2 regions of the Halobacillus sp. BAB-2008 genome follow, and region 1 is predicted to be linked to the other one. Evidence: riboswitches for the same ligand, from Rfam matches in the RefSeq annotation. Region 1 holds a riboswitch; the other holds the start of a gene.
The links. Region 1 has a riboswitch for cobalamin ahead of D479_RS05145 (hypothetical protein). Riboswitches for the same ligand answer to the same signal wherever they lie in the genome.
Positions count from the first base shown of each region.

Region 2: another riboswitch for cobalamin. It lies ahead of D479_RS09520 (ribonucleoside-diphosphate reductase subunit alpha); the one in region 1 lies ahead of D479_RS05145 (hypothetical protein).

Region 1 is NZ_ANPF01000018.1:16,683-27,474, forward strand. It holds gene D479_RS05115 (carboxyl transferase domain-containing protein) at 1-1,110, shown strand, start outside; gene D479_RS05120 (class I adenylate-forming enzyme family protein) at 1,121-2,713, shown strand; gene D479_RS05125 (DUF1456 family protein) at 2,875-3,393, shown strand; gene prpB (methylisocitrate lyase) at 3,429-4,352, opposite strand; gene D479_RS05135 (bifunctional 2-methylcitrate dehydratase/aconitate hydratase) at 4,368-5,810, opposite strand; gene mmgD (citrate synthase) at 5,875-6,990, opposite strand; gene D479_RS05145 (hypothetical protein) at 7,029-7,229, opposite strand; cobalamin riboswitch at 7,393-7,590, opposite strand; gene D479_RS05150 (SDR family oxidoreductase) at 7,756-8,406, shown strand; gene D479_RS05155 (DHHA1 domain-containing protein) at 8,546-9,727, shown strand; gene D479_RS05160 (LTA synthase family protein) at 9,973-10,792, shown strand, end outside.
Region 2 is NZ_ANPF01000038.1:7,820-18,611, reverse strand. It holds gene D479_RS09535 (ammonium transporter) at 1-108, opposite strand, end outside; gene D479_RS09530 (P-II family nitrogen regulator) at 131-472, opposite strand; gene D479_RS09525 (ribonucleotide-diphosphate reductase subunit beta) at 631-1,668, opposite strand; gene D479_RS09520 (ribonucleoside-diphosphate reductase subunit alpha) at 1,687-3,921, opposite strand; cobalamin riboswitch at 4,062-4,239, opposite strand; gene D479_RS09515 (class I SAM-dependent methyltransferase) at 4,431-5,108, shown strand; gene D479_RS09510 (alpha/beta fold hydrolase) at 5,177-6,061, opposite strand; gene D479_RS09505 (pyridoxamine 5'-phosphate oxidase family protein) at 6,296-6,721, shown strand; gene D479_RS09500 (DUF2254 domain-containing protein) at 6,788-8,170, opposite strand; gene D479_RS09495 (GNAT family N-acetyltransferase) at 8,310-8,768, shown strand; gene D479_RS09490 (aldehyde dehydrogenase family protein) at 8,847-10,301, shown strand; gene D479_RS09485 (SagB family peptide dehydrogenase) at 10,339-10,792, opposite strand, start outside.

The sequences.
Region 1 (10,792 bases):
AAACTGTTCCCTCGCTGCATGCTCGATCATGGGAGGGAAACACCGGTCCTGACTGCCATACTTGGAGAATGCTACGGCGGTCCGACATGGATGGCCGTCACCTCCGATTTTGTCACTCAGGTGAAGGGAACGGGGATGGCCGTAGCAGGACCAAGGATGCTCGAAATGGCAAGCGGGGAGCGACTGACAGCGGACGATCTTGGCGGAACAGGCGTCCATGCCGTCCACACGGGTCACATCGATCACATAGCGGAAACTGAGGAAGATGCCATCGAGATGCTGCGCACATTTTTCCGTTACCTACCTTCCAATGCAGAAGACACCCCGCCGGTCGTGCACAGCGGGGATGGCGATCGGAGGATTGATGTAACGGACATCGTACCTGCCAATTTGCGGCGCCCTTATGATGTGAGGGCGGTTATCGCAGCTCTGTTCGATCTGCATACGTTCATGGAATACCGATCGTTTTACGGAAAAGCACTGATCACCGGTTTTGCGCGTCTGGACGGGCAGGTAATCGGGATCGTCGCAAACCAACCGATGCAGATGGCAGGTGCACCTGGACCGGAGGAATGTGATAAAGCGGTGGATTTCATCTGCCTGTGCGATTCCTACCATATTCCCCTCGTCTTTCTTCATGACACGCCTGGTTTCCGGATCAGCAGCCAGGCGGAGAAGCGGAAGATGGCTTCGAAGATTATGAACTGGAACACGGCCCTTGCTAAGTCGACGGTGCCGAAATACTCGGTCGTTCTCCGAAAGAGTATTGGAGCCGCTTATGGAAATATGTGCGGACCCGGAATGGGAGCAGACGTCGTCGCTGCCTGGCCGGAGGCGGAAATCAACTTCACCGGTCCTGAGGTCGGTGTGAATGTGGTGTATGGAAAGCATATTCAACAGGCAGAAGATCCGAAGCAGGAACGAGCCAAATATTTAGAGCAGTGGAATTTCGACAGCTCCCCGATGAAGGCAGCAGCCAAATTTCTGATTGAAGATATTATTGAACCGGAAGATACCCGTTCCTTTCTTCTCCGTTTCCTTCGATCGGCGACGGCTTCCGGTCCAGTGAAAAGCGACAGACGTCTCGCTGATTGGCCGATGTCGCAGTAGGAGGGATGGAATGAAGAAGCAGGGACGAAACGATACGGTGATGTATAAAAAGGGGAAGAAACCTTTGACGGAATACTTACAGGACCATGCCAGGGAGCGTCCGACCGATCCGGCGTACATTTACTACGGAAAGGCTTGGAACTGGAGAGACGTGCTGGAGCAGGTTCAGAAGGTCGCAGGGTTCTTAACCTCCGCTGGATTTACAAAAGGCGATCGGATCGGGCTTTTCATGCAGAACGGACCACCATACGTGATCGCTCATTATGCCATTCAGTACATCGGGGCAGTCGTCTGTCCGCTCAGTCCGATGTATAAGGCTGGAGAGTTGGATTACTTCGTGGAAGAAGTAGGAATGTGCGCCGTTTTCGCGGGCAGCGAACTGCTTTCGGAAGTGAGAAAAATGGAGCATACGCTCGCCCGTGTCATTGCCGTTCGAAACAGCGAGTACCGAGCAGACGCCGTTTCAGAGAAGGATTCAACCCTGCAGCAGCGGGAAGTAGCATGGAGAGATGTCCTTCTTGAAGGCCCTTCGTTACAAAAGCCAACCGCCGTTGATATGGATGAGACCGCTCTGCTTGCTTTTACATCCGGGACGACCGGGCGTCCGAAAGCGGCCATGCTTACCTACGGCAATGCCCTTTACAAAACGGCGGCTGCAGTCAGCGCCAACGGAGTGGAGAATCGGGAAACGTGGCTTGCGGTCATGCCGCTGTGCCATATAGCGGGAATGGTGATGGGCGTGAATATCCCTGTCTACACAGGGGCTCCGTGTGTGTTGATGGAACGCTTTGATCCGGTTGAAACGTTGAGGATGCTTAAACATTATGAAGTGACGGTCTGGTACAGCACCGCACCGATGAATGAAGCGATACTTGACATGGGAACAGAAGGAACGCTTGAACACTTGCGGTTGAACCTGTGTACCAGTTTCGGTATGCCGGTGACGGATAGTCTTGCGGAAAGGTGGAAGGAGCTAGCGCCGGGGTGCCGTTTGTTTGAAGCATCGTACGGCTTGAGTGAATCATATACGGTCGATACGTATATGCCTGCGGAAAAGGTGAAATTCGGTTCCGTCGGCGTTCCGGTTCCTGGTTCCAGGATAGAGATCCATGATCCATGGACAGGAGAAGCTTGTCCACCAGGGGAGTCCGGGGAGATTGTTATCCGAAGCCCGGGTGTGTTTAAGGGCTACTGGAATCGTCCGGAGGCTACAGCAGAGGTTAGGAAGGATGATTGGCTGCATACGGGCGATATCGGTTACTTCGATGAGGACGGCTATCTGTATTTTCAAGGTCGGAGTAAGGAGATGATCAAGTCCTCCGGGTTCAGTATTTTCCCGGAAGATGTGGAATCGCTGTGGAAGAAGCACCCGGCTGTCGTACAGGCAGCCGTCATCGGTATCCCGGATGAGCGAAAAGGGGAGGTTGTGAAGGCGTTCCTCGTTCTGAAGCAGGAGGCCGACGTAACGGAAGAAGAGCTGACAGGATGGGCCAAGGAGCATATGGCCCGCTACAAGGTACCTTCAGCCATCGAAATCCGCCGCTCGCTGCCGCAGACGAGCGCAGGAAAAATACTAAGGCGGCTGCTGAAAACAGAGACGTAACCCGATAGACCGCTTCCCGCTACGGGGGCGGTTTTTTCGGTGTGTTCTTGGGTAAGATGAAGGGGATATGGATAATGGGATACTTGTGTTAAAATAGTCCTTTAACAGGCCGGTCGTCTTTTGCTGCAAAAGAATCCGCGACACTACATGGAGGTTATGATATGGATAATAATGATATATTGATACGGCTGCGATATGCCCTCGATATCCGCGACATGGACATGGTTGAAATATTCAAGCTCGGCGGTGTAGAGCTGACGAAAGAGGACGTGCGTAAAGTTCTCACCAAGCCGGAGGAAGAGTATGAGGAATACGATGATGAAGCGTACGAGGACGAGATGCATATCAAGTGTACGAACAGCATGTTGGAGTCCTTCCTGAACGGGTTGATTACATTTGAAAGGGGCCCTCAGCTTTCTAAGGATGGCACCCCTGTCAAACCGGACCGTTCCATCAAGAACTATTCCAGCGTCAATAACGTCATGCTGAAGAAAGTGAAAATAGCATTGAAACTCACCAACGAAGATGTGATCGACATCATCGGACTTGCCGGTGTGACGATAACAAAAGGCGAATTGAGTGCGCTGCTTAGAAAAGAAGGGCATAAAAACTACAAACCATGCGGCGATAAGTATGCGAGGAATTTCCTGAAAGGCCTTGCGATCAAGCATCGCGGCTGATGAAAAGCCCCGGGAGAGGCATCCCGGGGCTTTTTTTATGATTTTGATTCCCTTCCGATTTCAGGGAGGATGGTTTTGGCTACTTTCTTGTCCAGTGCTTCATAATCATAATAGTTGATCGTTTCGTATAACTCTTCACGGGACTGCATGTCGGACAATTTGTGCTTTTGTGTGTCTTGGGTCAGGATTTCCGTGAAAATCCGTTCGTAGGCTTTAGCAGCGACGCGAAGGGAGGTGACAGGATAAATCACCATGTTCATTCCGAATGCCTCGAAGTCTTCCCCGGTGAAATACGGGGTTTTCCCGAATTCCGTCATGTTGGCCAGAAGAGGGGCGTGAATGGCATCGGACGCCTTTTTGAAATCTTCCTCGCTTGTCAAAGCCTCTGGAAAAACAGCATCTGCGCCCGCTTTTACATAATCATTCGCACGTTCGACCGCCGCATCCATTCCTTCCACTGACTTAGCATCTGTTCTGGCGACGACCAGGAGGGTAGGAGCCGTTTCTTTAATCGTGCGGATTTTCTGCATCATCTCTTCTGTATCGACAAGTGTTTTTCCGTTTAAGTGGCCGCACTTCTTCGGGAGCTGCTGATCCTCGATTTGAACGGCAGCAACTCCTGCCTCTACCATTTCCATCGCTGCGCGGGCGACGGTGATGGTCCCGCCGTATCCGGTGTCGATATCGACAAGTAAGGGAAGGTCGGAGGCACGGATCAACTCTTGTGCCTTTGCTGCCATTTCGTTGGAGTAAATCATGCCGAGGTCGGGCAGTGCACGGCTGGCAGTATAGGCGGCACCTGATAAGTAAAGGGCCTTGAACCCGACGTCTTTGGCTATTTTGGCAGACATGCCGTCATGGGCACCGGGAATCCTGAGCAGTTCCTGTTCTTCCATCAATCGCTTGAACGCTGCTGCTCGTTCCGGCTGGGTCGATGTAGGTTCCACTATCCATGTCATGATACGTTCTCCTCCTTATATACGGAATAATTCCATGAATTGAGGCACGGATGTATCGACTAATTGGTCGTAATCCTCACATCGATTCATAATCCGGTTCACCTGACGGAATGGGAAGCGTGTCTTCAAATTGTCCTGGAACTTGTTCAAAAGAAGCGGGATTCCCTCATCCCGGCGTCTGCGGTGGCCAAGGGGGTATTCAATTGCCACTTGTTCAGTGCAGGAACCGTCTGTAAAGAATACCTGAACAGCATTGGCGATCGAACGTTTATCCGGATCGAGGTAATCGCGGCTGTATTCCTCGCACTCCACCGTTGTCATCAACCCTCTTAGTCGGTCGATATCCGGATTCCGGGCCGTGTCATCTTCATAGTGGTCGGCGTTCAGGGTGCCGTAAATCAATCCGACAGCTGTGATGTACTGCAGGCAGTGATCGCGATCCGCAGGGTTGTGCAGCGGTCCTTTCTTATCAATGATCCGAATCGCCGATTCATGGGTTGTGATGGTAATCCTGGCAATGTCGGAAAGTCTGTCTTTTACTTCCGTGTGGAGCTGGACGGCGGCTTCCGCAGCCGTCTGGGCATGAAACTCGGCTGGGTATGCGATTTTAAACAGGATATTCTCCATGACATAGGAACCGAGCGGGCGGGCCAGTGTCAGCTTTTTCCCGCTGAACAGGACATCCTGAAAGCCCCACCCTGGCGCAGATAGTGCTGTGGGATATCCCATTTCTCCTTTTCTCGTCATTAAAGCCAGACGGACACCCCTGCTTGTCGCATCACCGGCAGCCCAGGATTTCCGTGATCCGGTGTTTGGCGCGTGGCGGTATGTGCGGAGACTGGAATTATCGACCCATGCCTGCGAGACGGCATCGGTGACTTCTTCCTTCGTCCCGCCGAGCATCGCTGTAACAACGGCGGCTGTTGCGACTTTTACGTAAAGGACGTGGTCCAAACCTTCTCTGTTCAGGCTGTTCTCAAGTGCAAGGACACCTTGAATTTCGTGGGCCTTCACCATGTTCACGAGCACGTCCTTCATGTGGAGCGGAGCTTCCCCTGCGGCCAGTCGCCTCCTGCTGATATAGTCGGCGATGGCCAGGATTCCTCCCAGGTTGTCGGAGGGATGCCCCCACTCGGCAGCGAGCCACGTGTCATTGTAGTCGAGCCAACGAATCATACAGCTGATATTGAAGGCGGCATGAACAGGATCCAATTCATAGGAAGTCCCCGGGACACGCGAGCCGTCAGGAACGATAGTACCAGGAACGATGGGACCGAGGTGTTTCGTGCATTCCGGGTATCGAAGGGCGAGAAACCCGCAGCCAAGCGAATCCATCAGGACGTACTGGGCTGTCTGCAACGCTTCCTCGCTGGTAACTTCTTCGTGAACCGCATAAGCAGCGATTTCCTCCAATAATGGATCGGTTTCCTTGAGGGTATTCATTTTCACTTCTTCCATTTCATCTCCACCTTTACAAAGAATATGTACCATACAGCCGGGCAGGCAGCCCGGCTTTCTTCCTTTATGGATGCAGATCCCGCGGGCCGGAATAAAGGACACGGGGACGGAACAACTTGTTGTTGGCGTATTGTTCTGTGACATGGGCACAGAGGCCGAGGGTTCTTGCAGCAAAGAAGATCGGCGTGTACAAAGCGATTGGAACAGAAAGAAGGTAATAGACAGGAGCAGCGTAGTAATCCAGATTCGGATATAGATTTTTTTCTTCTTTCATGACGGCTTCTCCTGCTTCGCACATGTCAAACAGGTCTTCACGTTTTTTTTCTTTTGCGAGTTCCCGAAGAGCTTCTTTCATGAGGGAAGCCCGTGGGTCCATGCGATTCCTATACACTCGATGACCGAATCCCATCACCTTTTCTTTCTTCTGGAGCTTTTCATAGAGCAGGTGACGGAATCCGTCGGTCGTCTTGCCTTCAAGCAGCATATGCATGACCGCTTCATTCGCACCGCCGTGAAGATTCCCTTTTAAGGAGGCGACGGCACCGGTCAAGGCACCATACAGGTCGGCATTCGTCGATGCGATGACCCGGGCGGTGAAGGTCGAGTTCGGCATTTCGTGCTCGCTGTAGAGCAACAGGGAAAGGTCGAAGAACTTCACCTCCTGCTCCGATGGTATCGTACCGGTGATCATGTATAAGAAATTCGCGCTGTAAGAGAGTTCCTCCGTGGGCTCGATGACCGGTTCCTGCTGCAGGATGTGGTAACTGTTAGCGACGATGTTCGGAATTTTAGCCAATAAACGCAGCGCTGTCGTACGCATGACCTCCGGTGAGCGGTCTTCCAGCCTTTCATCGTGACCGGCAAGGGCGGAAACACCTGTGCGCAGCGCATCCATCGGGTGTGTAGAGGACGGAAGCTTTTCGAAAAGCGTAAAAAAACCTTGCGGCAGGGAATATTCCTTTATTAAATTAGCTTCGATATTTGATCGTTCTGCACCTGCAGGGAGACTGCCGTGAAGCAGAAGATGAATCAAGTCTGTATAGGTCTTACAGCCGGCAAGCTCAATCAGTTCATAGCCGCGGATGACAATTTCCTCTTTCTCTGTATCCAGGTAGGAAAGCTGCGTCTCAGCAGCAATCACACCATCAAGACCAGGTCGATAGATCATTTGATCAGGCATAGACATCCTCCTTATAGTAACCGCTTACAAAAATAAGATCAGGACAGCGAATGCTTACCGAAAAGTTCTTCGCGGACAAGGGCGTATGCTTTTTCTAAACGAATTCGTTCCTCCGAGTCACGGCATTCCTTCTGCCATTGTTCGAACGTCTCCTCCAGTGTACTTGGAAGAGAGGCGTAGAACTGATTCATAATAGATGCTTTAAAAAGGTCGATATAGCTGTCTATCGGATCATTCATAGAGACACCTCTATTTCATTCGGAAATAAAGCCAATAAAAAAACAACTTCCCCAAGAAGTTGTCAAGCTGCGTTCTTCCTAGGAAAAGCAAATAAGATCCGCAGCCATGCGTATCCATCCTTCTCCTGAAACGGCACTTCACACCCCCTATCCTCGTAGGTACATGATGCTCGCTGAAACGGGCAGGTCTCCTGGCTTATGATCATCGCTCCCTGAACCCTTCCCATTCCCACCTGATGGCGGGGACAGTGGTCCTTCAGTTCGCTCCCAATTACAGTTGCGGGACAGCACCGGCTTTTCACCGGTTTCCCTTTTAAGCAGGCAGCATTTGTGCGCCTGCACCCGAATCAAAACGTATTCAGTTGTCACAGTTCAATATATCAAACAATCCAGAAATAAACAATATTTTCCTTTCTTCCCCGTGGTAGGAACAGCTGGGATGTTTGCTTTTTATAAAAAAAGGTTACATATCTTACAGGTGAACAAACTATACCATGTATGTTTTCCATAGAAAGGATGAGTGAGAGTGAAAGTTCTTGTAGTAGGTGCAAATGGTCAAGTCGGTAAACATCTGGTTGAGAAAATCCAGGACAGCGAAAAAGTAGAAGCCGTCGCTATGATCCGCAAAGAGGAGCAGGCGTCCTACTTCAAAGATTTAGGAGCCGAAACGGTCCTTATTGACTTGGAAGACGACACGGAAACCATTGCAAAAGCGTTTAAAGGAGTGGACGCTGTCGTATTTACAGCGGGATCCGGTCCGAATACCGGCCCTGATAAAACAGTAATGATCGACCTTGACGGTGCGGTGAAGACGATCGAAGCATCGAAGCAGGCAGGTGTGAAGCGCTACGTCATGATCAGTTCTTTCGATACGACGCGGGAAGCGATTCAGGAAGCACCGGCTTCTTTCGCTCCTTATGTCATTGCGAAGCACTATGCAGATGACTGGCTGCGACGAACGGATCTGGATTACACGATCATCCACCCGGGAATGTTGACGAACGATGCGGGTACGGGTGAAGTGGAAGCGGCAGAGAAAGTCGAACGCGGGGAAATTTCCCGTGAAGACGTGGCGAGCGTCATTCTTGCGACATTGGAAAATGAGGCGACAATCGGTAAGGAATTCCAAGTGGTCGGGGGAAATACGACCGTCCGCGATGCTGTAGGATCTTTATAATTATCAGGAAGACTCTCGAAGGCTCTGCTGGAAACAGCGGAGTCTTCTTTATTGTTTCGTCGATTTCCCGGGAAATATGTGGCGGCACCATGTGAAAAAATGCTACGATTCCCGTAGGATATACATAGGAGGAAAGTATATGACACGGAAATTATATTATGAAGATGCTTATTTGACAGCATTTGATACAACCATTGCCCGTACCGGGCAGGATGATAACGGATTTTTCGTCATACTTGAAGAAACAGCCTTTTATCCAACCGGCGGCGGTCAGCCGAGTGATCGAGGAGCTTTGAACGGAGCACCGGTTTCAGGTGTGGAAGAAGTGGACGGCGATATCCGTCATTATTTGGAGGAGCCGATGGTCGTCGGAGGTACCGTCCATGGGGAAATTGACTGGGCCAGACGCTTTGACCATATGCAGCAGCATTGCGGGCAGCATATCCTTTCTGCAGTCATGGAAGATCGTTTTCAGTGGCAGACGACCAGCTTCCATCTGGGTGAGGAAACGGTGACGATCGATTTGGATACTTCTGAGCTTCTGGAAGAAACGCTTGCAGAAGCGGAAGCAGAGGTCAACCGCTTGATCCTGAAAAATATTAAGGTGGAAACAGCATGGATGACGGCGGAAGAGGCGGGGAAGCATCCTTTGCGTAAGAAACTCGCCGTCACGGAAAATGTCCGTCTCGTCATGATTCCGGGCGTTGATTATAATGGCTGCGGCGGAACACATCCGCAGGCGACCGGGGAAGTAAGGGCTGTTAAGCTTCTGGGCTGGACTAAGAATAAGGGTCAGGTGCGCCTGGAATTTGTCTGCGGAGAACGCCTGCTTGGACAGTTCGGAAAGAAACACCGGCTGTTGACGGAGTTGAAGCAGCTCGTTGCCCGTCCCGAGGAGGCGCTGCCGGAGGAAATCGTTGAGCTGAATGAAAAAAGCAAAGAGAAGGATAAGTACATCTTGGATTTGGAGAGTAAGCTGATCGGCTATGAAGCGAAGGAGCTTGTGGAACAAGGAGAGCAGAAACAGTTTCTCTCTGCAGTATATCAGGACCGTTCTATTAAGCAGCTCCAGGCTTTAGGGCAGGCTGTGTTGAACGAAACGACGGATGCCTGTGTCCTGCTCGTCAGTGAACAGGAAGATGCCCTCCAGTTTGTACTTGCCTGTGGCAGCGGACTGGACAGAAATATGAATGACGTGGCGAAACAAGTGTTGCCGCATATCGAGGGAAAAGGCGGAGGAAAACCGCATTTTGTCCAGGGTGGCGGCAAGAAACGAATCAAAGCGGATGCATTTGTGGAGCTGGTAAAGAATATAGTTTAAAAAGAGTCCCCCTGAACTCCAGGAAGCGCCTGTCGCTTTCTGGAGTTTTTTATCATCTTACGGTAACTGTTGTGTAATAGTGGTGTAATAGTATTAAGAACATATAACAGTTCCATTATTGTTGCGTTTTTTTATTGTAAATGTGGTATTATCAATCTTGTTCTCCTACGCATGCTTAATTTTAATTGGTATCAGCTATTGATGAAACATAAATAAATTAGATCACTATTTACGGAGGTTGTATCATGTTTTCTAAATTTAAAACAAAGATGGAAAACCCCGAATTCAAGAAGAAATTCATGATTTATGCTGCTGTCATTGCAATTTTCTGGGCGAAGATGTATTACGTTCAGGGCAGTGTCTTCACGTTGAATATTGAAAATGCCAATGAAGCGGCTATTCTTGCGTTCAACCCACTGAGCAGTATTTTCCTACTATTCGGTGTCGGTATTCTTCTTGGCGGCCGTAAGGGAATGCTGGGGATGTATATATTCGGGTCCTTACTATTGTATGTAAACGTCCTATTTTATAGAGAATACAACGACTTTTTAACGATTCCGATGTTAGGTCAGGCGGCAAACCTTGCCGGTCTTGGCGGAAGTATCACCGATATCATGTCAGCCACAGACATTTTCCTGTTCCTTGATGTCTTCGTCGCTGCATTTCTATTGTTCTTCTTAAGAAAAAATCGTTTGCAGAGTTTCATGCCGAAACGAAAGGAAGGTTTGATCCTTGCGATGATCGCTGTTCCTTTGTTTGTCGTGAACCTCGGCTGGGCACAGACTGAGCGTACGGAATTGCTGCAGCGGGCATTCGACCGGAACATGCTTGTTAAGTACCTTGGTGTCCTGAACTTCCACGCGTATGACCTTGTTCTACAGGGACAGACAGAGGCGAAGCGTTCTTTCGCTGACAGTAATGAACTTGCGCCTGTCTTGAATTATCTAAATGAGAAAAAGACGGAGCCTAGTGAAGAAATGAAGGGAATTGCAGAAGGGAAGAACGTTATTGCTCTTTCCTTGGAAAGTACGCAGACCTTTGTTGTCGATAATACGGTGAACGGAC
Region 2 (10,792 bases), on a different contig from region 1:
GTCGAGGGACTGCAGGACAGAGTCAGCTGTGACTGCCGTTTCTGCACTTGCGACGACAGGGAAGCCCAGGAGTGCGATAAAGAATATAGGAATAATTTTTTTCATAATCTTCTTCCTTTCTAAAATGGTTTTAGACCAGTGCTTCTTTTCCGGTTTCTCCTGTCCGGATTCGAAATACTTCATCGATGGTAGAAACGAACACTTTCCCATCGCCGACTTCGTTTGTTGCGCAGCACTCCATGATTGCGTCTATGATGGCACCTAATTCATGATTTTCCACAACCATTTCCACTTTCACTTTCGGGTAGAGCTTGATTTCAAAGCGGTTGCCGCGGAAAATTCCTTCCTGGCCTTTCTGTTGTCCGCACCCTGCCACCTCTGAGACTGTCAGTCCTTTCACCCCTAGTTCGTCGAGGTTGTGGCGTAGTGTCTGGAACGCTTCCGGCCGAATGATCGCCTCTACTTTCTTCATGAATAGTGTCCTCCTTTAGAATCATGTTAGGTTTCCTAACACTTAAGGTAATGAATAAATATAACTATAAATGAAATATTCTGAAAAATCAAGAGCGTTTTTTAGTGTTATGTAAGAAAAGTTAACATAAAAAAACCGGGCACAAGGCCCGGTCAGCTTTATAAGTCATCGAATCCGTTCGTATCGGAAACTTTCGTGTATTGTCTGGACTTCTGCTCAAAGAAATCGGATTTTCCTTCATCTACTTCCTGATAAGCGCGAATCCATTTCAATGGGTTTTTCTTATAGGAAGGGAAAGGTTTCTCTGCTCCGAGCTGTTGACACCGTTTGTTGGCCATGAAACGGATATAATCCTCTAAATCATGGATCGGAATGCCGGGGAACCTGTCACCGATGATATGATGGGCCCATTTGATTTCCAACTCGGAAGCTTCTTTGAAGGTCTCCGTGACGAAGCGGTGGTATTCTTCCTTATCCAGTTCTTCATTCTCGTTCAGTGTTTCCTTAAATATTCTTGCAAACAGGTTGACGTGGATCTGTTCGTCCCTGTTGATATAATTGATCATCGTACTTGTAGAAACCATTTTATTATTTCGTGCCAGGTTGTAGAAGAACGCGAAACCGGCATAGAAGAATAGTCCTTCTAATACGACATCATAAACGATGGAACGTAAGAAGGTATCAACAGAAGGGTCCTCATCGAAAGTTTGATATCCATCCGTGATGAACTGATTCCGCTCTAAGAGAACTTCGTCATGTTTCCAGTATTCGAATATATTTTCCTGTTCCCTTTGATCGACAAGAGTGGACAGGACATAGGAATAAGATTGGTTATGAACGACTTCCTGAAAGGCCAGGACCTGCATGAGTGCAGACAGGCTGGAATCTGTAAGGTAGTCGGCTATTTTACCTGAGTAATCGGTTTGGATAGAATCAAGAAAAGCAAGGAGACCGATGATTTTCTTGAAGGAAGCCTGTTCTTGTTCCGTAAGTTCGGGCCACTGCTTTAGATCATTGCTCATATTGATTTCGTTTGGTATCCAGAAGTTCGAAAGCATGTTCTTATACATAGGGTAAGCCCAGGCGTAACGGGTATCATCCCAGTTCAATACGTTCGAGCTTCTGCCGTTAACAATACCTGTTGAAGCATTGGGAGATTCATGATCCACCAGTTTTCTTTTGTTTATTGTGCGCATGATAGGTGTCCCTCCTTATTATGATGAACAGTATTCACAGTCGTCGTATTCGCCTTGACTGGAAGTCGATCTTGTATAATATGTCGTCTTCATCCCGCTTCGCCATGCATCCAAATGCAGGGAGAGGAGTTCTTTCGCCTGAATGGTATTTCTTACATACATATTGAAGGAAATGGCCTGATCGATGAATCGCTGGCGGATACTGTTCTGCTTGATGCTAGTATGCTGATCAATATCGTAAGCGGATTTATAATACCCGTAAGTCGTGTGATCGAGCTCTGGTGCGGTTACTGGAATCTTGTAGTCTTTCTTCTCTTCTGAGTAGAACTTTTTGAAAATCGGATCGATGCTTGCTGTGCTTCCTGCTATCAGGGAAGTGCTGGAGTTTGGAGCGACAGCGAGCAGGTACCCGTTCCGCATTCCTTGTGCCGCTACTTTATTTCTCAGCTCATTCCAGTTCCATGTGCGGTCTTGGTCAAACGATCGTTTAACAAAAAATTCCCCGGTCTGCCAGTCAGAACCTTCAAATAGAGGATAGCTTCCTTTTTCTTGAGCCAGCTCACTGCTTGCTTCTATCGCGTGATAAGCAACCGCTTCGTACACTTCCTCTGTATAGGCGAGTGCTTCTTCTGATTCCCAGGCAATCTTCTTCTTTGCAAGCAGGTGGGCCCAGCCGAAGGTTCCTAGACCTACGCCGCGATATTTATGATTGGTCAATTGCGCCTGTAGTACAGGAATGGTGTTTTGTTCAATTACGTTGTCGAGCATACGTACTTGGATTGCAATCAAACGTGGAAGCACACCGGCTGGAACCGCACGGCCCAGATTGATGCTGGAAAGGTTACACACGACGAAATCACCAGGATTATGGACGGTAATGATCTTCCCGTCTTCCACGTATTGTTCGGATTGAGTGGTAGGTCTTTGATTCTGTGCTATTTCTGTACACAGATTACTGCAATAAATCATGCCGGCATGGTTGTTTGGATTCATCCGGTTTACTTCGTCCCGATAGAACATGTATGGTGTTCCAGTCTCCAACTGTCCAACCATGATCCGTTTCATAATTTCAATGGCGGGCACAGTTTCTTTGGAAAGCTCCGGGTTCTCTACACATGCCTGGTATTTATCTCTGAAAGAGCCTTCGCCGCGTTTTTCATCGAAATAATCTTCCAGCGAAAATCCCATGACTTTGCGTACTTCGTGAGGGTCAAACAAGTACCAGTCTTCCCGATTCTCCACTGCTTCCATGAAGATGTCCGGAATGGATACGCCTGTGAACAGGTCGTGCGTCCGCTGCCGTTCATCTCCGTTGTTCAATCGGCTGTCAAGAAACGGGAAAATGTCTTTATGCCATATGTCAAGATATACAGCGACGGCACCTTGACGCTGTCCGAGCTGATCGACGCTCACGGCTGTATTGTTTAACTGCTTCATCCAAGGAAGGACGCCGGAGGAAACCCCTTTAAATCCACGGATATCACTGCCGCGGCTGCGGATTTTGCCGAGATAGACTCCGATTCCTCCTCCGTGCTTACTGAGATTGGCGATGTCTGTGTTGCTGTCGTAGATGCCCTGAAGGCTGTCATCTACCGTATCGATGAAGCAGGAGCTCAGCTGACCATAACGTTTCCCCGCATTTGCTAAAGTCGGGGTGGCTACAGTCATGTATAAATGACTCAAAGCCCAGTAGGCTTCTTTTACGAGTGCCAACCGTTTTGGTGCTTCTTCTTGTGACATTAAGACCATTGCAATGATCATAAAGCGCTCTTGAGGAAGTTCATAAACTTCTTTCTCTTTACTTCTTGCAATATATCTGTCACTCAATGTCTTCAAACCAATGTAGGTGAATTGATGGTCACGTTCAGGGGCGAGTGCTTCTTCTAATTGGTATATATCTTCCTCTGAGTAATATGTAAGCAGCTTCTCGGAATAGATGCCTTTCTTAATCAACGTGCAGATTAGACCATGAAAATCTTCATATTCCTTGTTTGTTCCGCGGTTACTGGAAGCTTCCTCATACATCTGCTCAAGCAGCATTCTGCTGGCTGCAAATGTCCAATCCGGTTCCATTTCATCGACCTCAGCCAGACACTCGAGAATAAGAGCGTGGCGCTGGTCCTGTTCCGTCATATGTTCAAAACCTAAGTTAGGAATTTTATGGATGATGCGATCCAGATCAAGCATAGGGAACTCGGTTTTCCAAGCTTCTAATCTTTCTTTCCATTGGTCTTTAATTGCTGATACGCTCATGGTTTCACTCCTTGATCTGATATCTACATATAAAATAAAAAATCCACTCCGGGAAAGGGAGTGGATGAAACCATGAAACGATGCGAGACACAAAAAAGTCCTCGTTCCATCGCTTCATCTTCTCAATCCCCGAAGAAGTTGAAACTCTGCCGAACGAAGATAGGTCTCCTGGCTGGCATCCGATCTTACTCTGGTCCTTCCCGTGCGCGGCACAGTGGAATCTTCCATTTCGCGGATGCGTACAGTTGCGGGGGCAGCTCCGGATTGGTTACCGGATTCCCTATTAAGCCTTGTGGCATCTTCTGTTCGCAAATACTATATGTAGTTGTTCAGATTAATTTTATTAGCTTATCTTGTGTTTCTATCATAACGGACAACGAAATAACATTCAAGCCTTTTCCATTCTACAACAAATACCTCCAAGCATCAAAACCCAGACACAGCGCATTGGTGTAAGGTATAATTTTATAAGAAGCATATATAAAAGAAGCGGAAAGGCGAGTGAGGAAATGGTCAAGTTCAATTGGCATAAAGAAGCAGAAAGGCAGTGGGACGACCGTGCCGGGATGTGGAGTTCAAAAAGCAAGGAAATGTGGGACGAAGGAAGTCGAAGTACGATCCTTCCCTTTCTTGAGAATCATATCCCGAAAGGAAAAGTAGCCGACCTCGGCTGTGGAGACGGCTATGGATCTTTCCGGCTTTGGCAGGAAGGATATGAGGTCACAGGGGTTGATTTGTCGAAAGACATGATTGATAAGGCGAATGCCAGAGTCAGGGAACAAGGACTTACCTTCGTCCAAGGGGATCTAACTGCTCTACCTTTCGAAGATGATTCGTTTGATAGTGCCATGGCGGTCAATTCATTGGAATGGACGGAGATTCCTTCACAGGGGCTTAATGAGATGAAGCGGATACTGAAGCTTGGGGGAAGACTTTGTATCGCACTGCTTGGTCCGACGGCAATGCCGAGGACCAACAGCTATCGCCGCTTGTTCGGGGAACAAGTCATATGCAATACGATGATGCCGTGGGAATTGAAGAAGATGGCAGAAGAGACAGGTTGGAGATCAATAGCTGGACAAGGGGTTTACAAGCGTGGTGTCGAGGACAGTCTCTTGGCTGGGCTTGAAGAAGAATTAAAGCAGGCACTTACATTCATGTGGGTATTTATTTTCGAAAAAGAATAAAACAATCCGGAGTTGCTTACCAATGCATCAAGGCGCATTGGAGCAAACTCCGGACTTTTTTTGTTGGATTAAGGATGCTCACCGCTTGTCGAACGCATGGGTGCTGTTTCCCACAAGAATTCAGCCACTATTCTGTCGACTTCCGCAAGCTCATGGAGGCCGGAGTGGGTTGCCTGAGGCTGGTAAATTCTTTCTTCGTAGTAACGGCCGAATGGAACGATGTCTTCCAGTCCGTGGACGCTTGAGGCGTGGACAAGACCATCCCAGTGCTCCTGCTCCGGGGCCTCCTTGTTGATGATTCCGGCCACCGCAAGGACGTCTACATTATCTGAGAAATGATCCTTATTCTTAACCATATCCTGGAGAGCATCAGAGTCTGGTCTCAAATCCACGGTTGCGGCCCCGTAATTGGATTCAAAATAGGAATCTTTCCGAATGCCTTTAAATGGACTGGCGATAGCAGCAACTTTCTTAACGGCAGGTACGCCGTCCGCAGGTTCGTTCAGTAAATAATTGATTGACGCTAACCCGCCCATGGAATGTCCGATAATATTTACTTGTTGAACATTGTAGCGGGAGTGAAGCTGGATCATCACGTTTTCGACCCATTTTGTTTGATTGGAAATACTGGCGCGATTATCTTCGAACAATATCTGCACGAACGGGTTCTTTGTCTGGGGGAAGCTTCCCTGGATGGAGAGGGTACCATCGTTCGCTACATAGACCGTCATCCTTTTTTTTCCCCAATTCATGGACTGCATCCGGTCCATCATGGTCTGGAAGCTCCTCGGCCCCCCTTTGAACCCGTGAATGAATAAGGTCGGTGTTACTTCTTCGCGCGGGTACGGTTCCGAGCTGCTCGATTTTGAATTGATCATCAGGATGAGCAGCCCTACAAATATAGAACCCAATGCAATATAAAGCCATTTCCAATTTTTTATTTGTAAAGTCATGGTTGTTCCTCCCGAATCCTGTCTTTCCTTCAGTGTAAAACAAGGAAGGCTTTGGATAAAACGATTTTATGCAAATTTGCGCATCCATGTGCAGAAACGGGTCTTCTTAGCTTGCCCTTAAAGAGCTGTGTCATGACCGGCGGCATATTTTTGTGTTTAGCTCTCGTTTATCGGGGAAAACTGGAAATGTATGAAAGACAGAGCAGCATATATGGAGAAGGGAGCTTGTTTGCATTGACACAAGATGAATTAAAGAGCCAGATTAAGCAGATTATGGAACAACATAAAATCGGTACGTTGGCTACCGTAAAGAATGACAAACCTCATACCCGTTACATGACATTCTGGAATGATGAACAATTCACATTCTATACTCCTACGAACAGCGACACACATAAAGCGGATGAAATTGAAGCGAATCCGAATGTCCATATTCTGATCGGCTATGAAGGCGAAGGATACGGGGATACGTACTTGGAAGTGGAAGGACAGGCGAAAATCCGTGAAGACCAGGAAATTAAAGAAGAGTTGTGGTCGGAGCGCATGAACCGTTGGTTTGATGGGAAGGATGATCCGAACTATATTGTCCTTGAAATTATGCCGGAAAGCATTCGTCTAATGAACGAAGGGGAAGATACGCCTGCAACGCTTGATTTGTAAAAGGATACAAAAAAGGAAACCTCGACTTGTTACAGTCCGGGGTTTCCTTTTTTATTTTTTCCGGATTTAAGAAGTTGGAAGTTCGTCGTAAAAGCGGCGTTCGATAGCGAAATAGTCCAATGTATTATTTGTAAGTTCTGCTAAGTGGTTCATCGCCTGCAGCAGAAAAGTCTTATCAAGCGTATAAATGACTTCTTCTTCGATATGGTCAAGCGTATCGCAGGCGAACTTCCACAGCATCTGGTGCTTAGATTCGTCGATGGATTCTGCCACCATCCCAAGACCTCTGATCAACTCCGTAATGATAAGGTGGTTGCTGCGCGCATAATGTCGTATAAATCCGAATCCCCTGTAAATATAGGATTCGAACGACTCAGACAGAAGCACTACTCTCGTCTGTTCCTCTTGGTCCATTAAATAAGGGGTGAAGGTGATGTAGTCCTCCACGGTAAGCATGAGATCGGCCATTTGATGGATCGTGTTGGTCGCTGTTTTGGGATCGTCATTTCCCAGTGCTTTAATCGCTACTTCCGCCAGTTTATGCATCCCCATCTGAATGTCCTGCAATTCCGTCTCCTTATGACCGATATGTACCATAGAACAATATTCTTTATAATCGTTGCCCGCTGCGCCGGGCCCCCAGTAGCTGAAGAGTGTATTCCCTTTCAATACATAGTCGCCGACTTGAGCGTGAAGATGGACGATAATGTTGTCTTTTCTCGCCTGTTCAATCATTTCCCGATAATCCACCAGCTGTATGTAGCCGGATACGGGTGATTTAATCTGACGGGCATCATCCTGGTATGCTTCCAACAAGTCTTCCGGGTTCTTTTTACGGTATGGTTCAAGGTCTCTATGCAGCGTTTGGTTAATCATTGTTTCTGACGTTTTTTTCATGGTGCTTGTAATGTTGTGGACCTGCATCCATGTCGTGGCATGGTTGATGAAATACACGAATGTGACGGCAGATATAAAGGTGAGCAGGACGGTAATAATCGGTACGGCTACGAAGAATTCACGTTGGGCATTTCCGATAAATAAGAAGGTAATCAATACATAGACGAAGTTGCCGTTGAAGATCCCGAGAGCATGTTGTGTCCGTTTATCCGAAACGAAGTTTAGAAGCATCCTTGGTGAAAACTGGCCGCTGAATGTCGTGAGGACGACAAGCAGGGAGTTCAATGTGAATGCGCTTAACGTCAGCATGCCCCCGATCAGCGTACTGACAAGCATGCGGGTAACTTCAGCGTTGATCTGAAATATGTTTTGAGTATATTGATTGACTTCTACGACGAGGTCAAGCGTCAGGGTGATCCCGACGACCACGAGGGACATAATGATATAGATGAACGGCATATACCATATAGCCATCTGCACCTCGTGCTTCCTCTGCCTCTTTGGCATCTGAAGATATTTTTTCAATGATATGGGAAGCATGTTGCTGAACATAACCAATCCTCCTAATTCCTTTTCCATTGCCGGGTTCCCTGAAATTATTCAGATAAAACGATTCGGAAAGAAATTGTAAAAAATTCTTTGTATCGGAAAGTCCGCTTCGATATAGTAAAGGAAAAAAGGTGAGGATGGGATGAAGATGAGATGGGTCAGGAAATCATTTGATGAGCTTAGCAAAGAGGAATTATACCGGATCTTAATGACACGGGTGGCTGTATTTGTCGTGGAGCAGGAATGCCCTTATCCGGAAGTCGACGGCAGAGATCAAGATTCTCTGCATCTGTGGCTGGAGGTGGATGGGGAGATAGCGGCATACTGCCGGATTATTTCTCCGGAAAATGTGGATGGCCATTACACGATTGGTCGTGTCCTGGTGACAGAGGACCATCGGGGGAAAGGCTATGCGAGGGCGCTGATGACGGAAGCGGTTCGTGTGTTGGAGGAAGAATGGAAAGTTGGAAGGATCTTTCTTCATGGTCAGGAACATCTGCGCCATTTCTATGGATCCTTCGGCTTTGAGGAAATATCCGACGTGTATTTGGAGGATGGAATCCCGCATGTCGATATGATAAAGCAGACAGCAGGTGGCTGAGACGTTGGCTGCCGTTTGGATAATCTGATGCGAGGGTATCATACTCCTGTGGAAATCTTGAAATGGAGTGTGAATGGAATGAGCCCTAAAACATTTACGAAACAGTTTATAAACGGACGCTGGAAGAATGGGTCCAGCGATAAATTTGTCGAAAATATTAATCCTTACACAGAACAGTCGATCGCTTCTATCCCCTCAGCAAATGAGGAAGACTTGAACGAAGCATATGAAGCTGCCTATCAAGCTCAGAAGTACTGGATGAACACAACCCCAAGGGAAAAGCAGGGCTATTTCGACCGCCTGCTGGAGGTCGTTCAAGATAGAAAAGGTGAAATAGTCGACTGGCTCGTCAAAGAATCGGGAAGTACGATGGTTAAAGCCGAGGTGGAATTTCAAGCGACTGTAGGAATTATCAGGGAATCGGCTACGTTCCCCAACCGTATGGCTGGACAGATCCTTCCGTCTAATACTCCGGGGAAAGAGAATAGGATATACCGTTCGCCTAAAGGTGTGATCGGTGTCATTGGTCCATGGAATTTCCCGCTTCATTTAGCTGTTCGTTCAATTGCGCCGGCACTTGCTACGGGAAACACAGTCGTCGTTAAACCGGCCTCTGACGCGCCGGCGACATCGGGGCTCTTGATTGCCGACCTCTTTGAAGAAGCGGGATTCCCTGAAGGAGTGATCAATGTCGTAGTAGGGCGCGGATCGGAAATCGGGGATGCGTTTGTAACACACCCTTATGCAAAATTAATTTCCTTCACTGGTTCGACAGAGGTAGGGAGCCACATAGGTGAATTGGCTGGAAAGCATATTAAAGATACGGCGTTGGAACTCGGTGGTAACAATGCAATGATCATATTAGAGGATGCGGATATCGATCGTGCGGTTCAGGCGGCGACATTCGGGAAGTTCCTGCATCAGGGTCAGATCTGTATGTCGTTAAACCGGATCATTGTTCATGAACGTGTCCATGATGAATTCGTTGAAAAGTTTAAGCAAAAGGTGGAAAGCCTGAAGGTAGGCGACCCGGGAGAAAAAGATACAGTGGTCGGTCCCTTAATTAACAGAGATGCGGTAGAACGCATTCAGAAAGATATGAACGCGAGTGTGGAGCAAGGAGCGGAAATCCTTACAGGCGGAAAAGCGGAAGGGAATGTTTTTCACCCAACTATCCTTACTGGAGTGACCAATGATATGCCGATTGCTCAAAATGAGGTGTTTGGAGCAGTGGGAGCAGTAATTAAGGCGTCTTCCGAAGAAGAAGCGATTGAAATAGCCAACGGTTCTCCCTATGGTCTCAGCGGCTCCGTCTTTACGACAGATATCCACAGAGGAGTGGAGGTTGCCAAGCAAATTGAAACCGGTATGATTCACATTAATGATCAATCAGTGAACGATGAAGCTCATGTCGCCTTTGGCGGAGAAAAAGAATCCGGGCTCGGCCGTTTTAATGGCGAGTGGGCATTGGATAAATTTACGACTGTCAAATGGATTGGTGTTATGAATGGATACCGTGAGTACCCATTTTAATAAGGAGACCCTGCGTCCGACAAAGACGCAGGGTTTTTTAGGCATGGAGAACACCGGACAGTCTGCTTTTCGGGGTATGGTAACCGATCGGAATCTGGATGAGTGTCGTCTGTTTCCGGATGTCTAATTGATAAATCGAGTCGGGAATGGGAACGTGAAATCCAAGCAGGGGGTGTCCGTTCATTCCTAAAGCGCTCGCTGCCAGTAATATTCGCTGCATCACCCTTCCGGCATGAATCAACTGCATCCGATAACCGCCTGCGTCTACATTCCTTGCTCCTGCCACATGAATGCATAAAGGCGTATGGTGAAGCGGGACGTTATGCATGGTCATCCCGGACTGCAGCATCTGGCGGAAATCGCCTTTTTCTATGGTTAGAAGAGAGTGGGAGGCAGGGTCGTATTCGTATGCTCCTGCATCTATTCTGTCAGTACCATTTATACATAAATAGATGGAAATGGATGATACATCCGGAAGAGTGGACTGTTTC